Regions from separate parts of the Thalassotalea aquiviva genome, predicted to be linked through region 1. Evidence: predicted binding sites of a transcription regulator. Region 1 holds the regulator's gene; the other holds the start of a gene.

Region 1 (3,217 bases):
ATACTGGCGGTGTGCAAATGCACATGTATTGCTGAAATGTGAAAGCGTTTACAAACATTTCTACAATGACTTTCCTTATATTTTACGCTTAAAGCGCCTTCCTGCGACGTTGAAAATCAAATATGCATGTTGGCAGTGCGACCAAATGCAGCTAATTTGTCTTGCCTTAATAAAACGAAAAAGCCCTCTAAGGGGCAATCAAATTTCACTATTACCAAGCAGGCAAGGCGCTTAAAATCGTTAAATGCGACAAGAAAAAGTTAACGGTAACCGTTACCAGTCAACAGTTCTCGCTTCGACTTAAAAACGGAACGAAAGGTTTCTTATAATTTACGCCCTAACTTTTTTTCAATCAGTTTTTTTTCCCAATCGGGGGAAAAAAAACGCACTTTTTCAAAGGCTATAAGGCCTTGGACAATTAAAGCAACACCGAGGCCGCCAAAAAGGATATAAAATTTCGGCTCATCATAAAACTTAATAGAAAAAACGAGCGCTAACACTATATACACCAGTGCAAATTCATAGAATTCCTTAACACGTTTCACATACAGCATAGCTTTTTGTTCATCTGACTTTACATTAACGTCGTGATTCATCATTGTCTCCTTGGGTTGTATCATTGAAAGATCTACCTCAAAAACAGATGCTAGGGCTTTACATGTTTCTATACTTGGGTTTTGTCCTTGCTCGATTCTCTGAATAGTTCGAGGCGTGACTCCTGCCATTTCAGCTAATTGGCTTTGCGTCCAGCCTCTCTGTAACCGAAGTTTTCTAATAATCATGCTTACCCTTTTTTATATGCATTGAAATTTATTTTTGAGGAATTCCATTCTTAACAAAAAACGTTTTAAAGCAAACGACATGGCCATGACAAAGACCAGACACTAAAGCGACATCCCTTTAAAATCAGCAATTTAAAACAAAATAATTTTGACGTATCAGTCAAATCTAAGCTAAAAAAATGCCCTGTTAATTTGCCTAATCCGGTATAACATAACAATTTAATCACTGGTAGTGAACTGCCTATGCTAGCCAAAACAGACAATCAGTAAATTAAGACAGCATAGGGCTCAGTTTATTTTGCTTGGATTATTTTAGAAATAAACTGGATTACACAAAATTCCAATTTAAACATAAATTACCTGTTGCGATAATTATTTAGCTGTATATACTGACAGTATCTAGCACTGTACAGATAAACAGGTCAACTATGCGCCCTCTTACCAAACGACAACAACAAATATTCGATTTAATTAAAGAAAAAATCGCTGATACAGGTATGCCACCAACACGCGCTGAAATTGCCGAATACTTTGGTTTTAAATCTGCCAATGCTGCTGAAGAGCACTTAAAAGCATTAGCCAAAAAAGGTTTTATTGAAATTATTCCGGGAACCAGTCGCGGCATTCGTCTGGCCGAAGAACATATGCAAGAAGATGAAGGTTTACCGTTAATTGGTCGGGTGGCTGCCGGTGAACCAATTTTAGCGCAAGAGCATGTCGAGCAACATTACCAAATTGATGGTAATTTATTTCGCCCCAGTGCTGACTACCTATTAAGAGTTAACGGCGAGAGTATGAAAGATATTGGCATCTTAGATGGCGACTTACTGGCCGTGCATCAAACCACCAACATTCATAATGGTCAGGTTGTGGTTGCTCGAGTGGAAGACGATGTCACCGTTAAGCGTTATAAGCGTGAAGGTAACGTAGTTTACTTACACGCCGAAAACGAAGATTTTTCACCGATTGTTGTCGATTTAACCACTCAAGCATTTCATATTGAAGGCATCGCCGTTGGCGTCATTCGAAACGCCGACTGGATGTAACCAGCCTAAGCTTGTTTAATATCATGGTGGGACCGTCTCTATACCCACCATGTTTCCTACTTTCTCTGCTAATTATTGTTTTTACTCTCTTTCTTCCGCATTTAATAAACCCATAATTATTTAACCTTTTTATTACAAAACACTAGATCTTGATCAAAATTTAAGTAATTCTAGAGTGGAAAGTAAACAAAAGTTATCTTGGGCTTTCCCTAGATGCCATAAAAAAGGATTCATTCTCTGACGTTTTGTTTTTGTCTAAACCAAATTTGTCAGCAAAACTGCCCAAGTTTTGTTTTCGATTGAGGTGGTTTAACAACAGCAAGGCCAAAACAACTGGACATTTTATGCTGCTCGACCAAATTTGGTACGGGTCGCTTTGATTACGGTTGGGGGTGAAGACATATCAGCAATTGTTGATAAAAAACTAGGTTCAGCCACTGCCTTAAGCAGAGTTGAAGTAGACATAAATATAATAATAAGTTACGGAAATGAAGCATCGAATGTAGCGTAAAGCTATCGAGGTATCGGTTATTTTTTCTGTATTTTCTGTGCTAATAAGCAAAGGAGATGTCGAGTGAAAAGACGTAACCTAGGTTGGCTGTTTTTGGGAACTTTGTTTTCCAGCTCAGCTTGGGCCGACATGCAATTGAATTTAACCCAAGGGGTAACAGACGTTAGCCAAGAAGTCTATTCATTGCATATGATGGTCATGTGGATTTGTACTGCCATTGGTATCCTCGTTTTTGGGGCCATGTTTTGGTCAATGATTTTTCATCGCAAGTCCAAAGGTGTTAAACCCGCCTCTTTCCATGAAAGCACCAAAGTCGAAATTCTTTGGACCGCTATCCCAATCATTATATTAATCGCCATGGCTTGGCCGGCCACGAACACCTTAATAAAAATGGAAGACAACAGTGAATCTGAGTTAACCATTCAAGTGACTGGCTCGCAATGGAAGTGGCATTACAAATACTTTGACCAAGACATTGAATTTTATTCAGTCTTATCAACACCCAAAGAGCAATTTGATAACCGTGAAGGTGTGCTTGCAGATAAAGGCCAGCACTATTTATTGGAAGTCGACAAGCCTTTAGTTATCCCGACCAACCGCAAAGTACGTTTTTTGATCACCTCTGACGATGTTATCCATTCTTGGTGGGTGCCCGCTTTTGCAGTTAAACAAGATGCAAACCCAGGATTTATTAATGAAGCATGGACCAAGGTTAACGAGCCTGGTATTTATCGCGGCCAGTGTGCCGAGCTTTGTGGTAAAGACCATGGTTATATGCCCATTGTGGTTGATGTACGCTCAGAACAAGATTATGAGCTTTGGGTTAATGCACAAAAAATTGCCAAGGCACAAGCCGCAGCCGAAGAAGCGAAGTCTTT
Region 2 (3,217 bases), 1.6 Mb from region 1:
GTTGGTGGACCTCAGCTTATTTTCTCAATTTTACCAACCCTATTTGATTCGATGGGAAATATTGGGGTGTATGTTTCCTTAATGTTTTTTGCCTTGATGTCGATGGCCGCTTTAACCTCAACGATTTCATCAACTGAGGTACCTGTTGCTTATCTTGTCGAAGACAAAGGTTACAGCCGAAGTAAGGCCACCACCATTGTTTCAATCATAGTCTTACTGGCATGTATGACCCTGGTGTTTAACTTTGAATTATTATTTGGCGCGGTGATCACTTGGGTTAATAGCTTCCAGCTACCTATTATGGGATTGTTTTACTTTATTGTGGTTGGCTGGATTTGGAAACGTGGCAACCAATTAGCCGACCAAGCCTTATTAGCACAAAAACCGCTATTAAAACTTTGGGCAAACTACTTACGTTTTGTCTGTCCCATTTTGCTAACCATAGTGTTTATCAGCGTTTTACTGGCGCTTTAAGATAACCGCTGTGATGAAAACCGGGATCTTAGATCCCGGTTTTTTTATTCTGCCTGATGCGCGCTATTTCATTAATTCAGCGACCTCTTCCATGTTCAATTCCACTTTTTCTATTTTTTCAAATCGGCTGCTGATTTTATCCGCCGATGTATGAATTTGTTTAACATCTGTTGCCGCTTGGTCTATGTGCTTAGCAAGGTTATTAAAGCGAGTTTTAAAGCGACTAAAGTCAGCTCCTAAATGCGATAAATGCTCCTGTATAACATGAACTTGTTGCCTTGTAGCTTCATCTTTGAGTACCGAGCGAGCGGTTGTTAGTATGGCCATTAAGGTAGTGGGCGATGACAACCATACTCGCATTTTATAAGCGTATTCGACTAGATCAGGATAATGGGCATGAATTTCAGCAAAAATAGCTTCTGCTGGAATAAACATGACGGCGCCATCAGACGTTTCCTTTTCAATTAAATACTTGGTTGAGATATCGTTAATGTGCTTTTTAATGTCGGCTTTAAACTGCCTTTGAGCTTGCTTTCTATCATGCTCAGACAACTCAACTTGGGTCATGGTACGATAGCTCTCTAATGGAAATTTAGAATCAATGACCACGTTGCCCGTTGGTTCCGGTAAAAATAATACACAGTCAGCGACCTTACCATTAGACAAGGTATGCTGAATAGAAAAGTGCTTTTCAGGGAGCACATTTCGGATCAGCCCGTTCAACTGAACTTCGCCAAAGGCACCGCGAGAACGTTTATCGGCCAGGACTTCTTGTAAGCTCACAACATTGGTCGATAGTTCGGTAATTTTCTTTTGTGCATCGTCAATCAAGGCTAAACGTTGGACAATATCATTAAACGTTTTCGTGGTTTTATCAAAGCCTTCGGCTAAACGTTTTTCGACCTGCATGGATATCGATTGCAATCTTTTGTCGGTGTTTTCTGATAGCTCAGACATTTGTTTTGCCAGTAATTCGGCATTTGCCTTGAGGGACTGAGCAAGTTCTTCACGACTGATTTTTGTCGCTTGGTTTAAGTGATGCACTAACTGATCAATGGCTCGAAGCTGATTATGATTAAATTGCTCACGATGACGATTTAACTGTTCTTGTAACTGGAGCTGGTTTTGCCCTAAGGTCTGGAGAAAATCTGCCGATTGTTGTTGTTGATTGTGGCCATTTTGCTGCAAATATTGTTGAAATTGTTGCAACCGTTCTTGCACTACTACGGCCGATTGGCTTTGTTGTTCAAGTTTATATTTTAGCCGCTTTTGCTGCCAACATACGAGGATTAAGAGCACACAAACAATGCTCGATAAGCTTAAAGTGATAAGTGATGATAGGTTTAAATCAATAATTTCCATAGGGTTGCACTTGCATTACTGGATATAATTACAGTTATACCAATTATTTACTCTGATGCCAATAAAAAAGGCCAGAAAACACAAGGTTATCTGGCCTTAATAAAATCATAGGTGATTACTTATTGGTGTATTTTTCCATCCAAGTAAACACTTCACGATACCACTCTTTTAAATTATCAGGTTTGCGAATGTGGTGATCTTCATCTGGAAACATCACTAAGCGCGACTCGATACCTTTGCGCTGCAAGGTGGTAAATGCGGCCAAACTTTGGCCATACGGCACCCGATAATCAAGCTCACCTTGGATCACAAGCATGGGCATTTTCCAGTTATCGACAAAGCGTGAAGGGTCAAACGTATCGTAGGCTTCTTTGTTTTCCCAGTAAGGACCACCAAAGTCGTGCTCAGGGAACCATAATTCCTCGGTTACGTTATAAAAGCTTTTCATATCAAACAAGCCAGCGTGATTCACAATACAGTTAAAACCATCACTCCAGTTACCCATGATCCAGTTCATCATGTAACCACCGTAAGAAGCGCCCAGAGCACAGGCATTATTACGATCTAACCAAGGCTGGTCTTGAACAATAAAGTCGATACCTTTTTGTAAATCTTCTAGTGGTTTACCACCCCAATCATTACTAATTGAGTCGGTAAAAGATTGACCGTAGCCGGTTGAACCGTGAAAGTCGACCATGACCACACCATAGCCTTGGGCAGCCCATAGTTGCGCATTCCAGCGGTAATGGAACATGTTACCAAAGCTACCTTGTGGCCCACCATGGACTAAAAATGCAATCGGATATTTTTCGCCGTATTTATAGTTAGCAGGTTTTACCCAATAGCCATGTACGGTTTCGTTATTCCAGCCTTTAAAATTAAATTGTTGGTATTCGCCTAATTTAACTGCCGCCATTTTTTCTTTATTAACTTGGGTTAACTGACGAAAGCCATACCCGCCTTTGCCAATAGCATAAACATCACTGGGTGAGCCTAAATTATGGCGGGTAAAGATGACGTCATTGGCAGTAACATTAACAGAGCCGGCATAACCTTGGCTGTAAATAGTGCTTACATCACCAAACTGTAGATCAATTTTAAAGATGCTTTTTTGGCCCACATCTTGAGCCACCGCAATAACACTTCGATTATCTGTATCAAATTGAAAACTGGCAATTGATCGATCCCAAAGAGGGGCAATATCACGCACTTCACCGGTACGTAAGTCTTTTAGCATTAAATTAAATTTATCCGACTCGTAGACAGGCGTTTTCATCGCTTTATAAGCTAAGTAACGACCATCCGAAGAATAAACGGGCATCGCATCCCAAGCTTTGTTGTCTTCGGTTAAGTTGCTGATTTTATTGTTTTTTAAATCAAC

The links. Region 1 encodes LexA, which represses DNA repair genes until DNA is damaged. Its sites were predicted from a motif close to TACTGTATNNNNATACAGTA; they were not measured.
Region 2: ACAY00_RS05645 (DNA recombination protein RmuC) is a predicted target of LexA. The motif match lies at 1,853-1,872, and genes of this name have one in related genera.

What each region holds. Positions count from the first base shown of each region.
Region 1 is NZ_CP166961.1:3,027,927-3,031,143, forward strand. It holds gene ACAY00_RS13525 (helix-turn-helix domain-containing protein) at 324-782, opposite strand; gene lexA (transcriptional repressor LexA) at 1,211-1,828, shown strand; gene coxB (cytochrome c oxidase subunit II) at 2,469-3,217, shown strand, end outside.
Region 2 is NZ_CP166961.1:1,264,574-1,267,790, reverse strand. It holds gene ACAY00_RS05650 (sodium-dependent transporter) at 1-474, shown strand, start outside; gene ACAY00_RS05645 (DNA recombination protein RmuC) at 538-1,836, opposite strand; gene ACAY00_RS05640 (prolyl oligopeptidase family serine peptidase) at 1,952-3,217, opposite strand, start outside.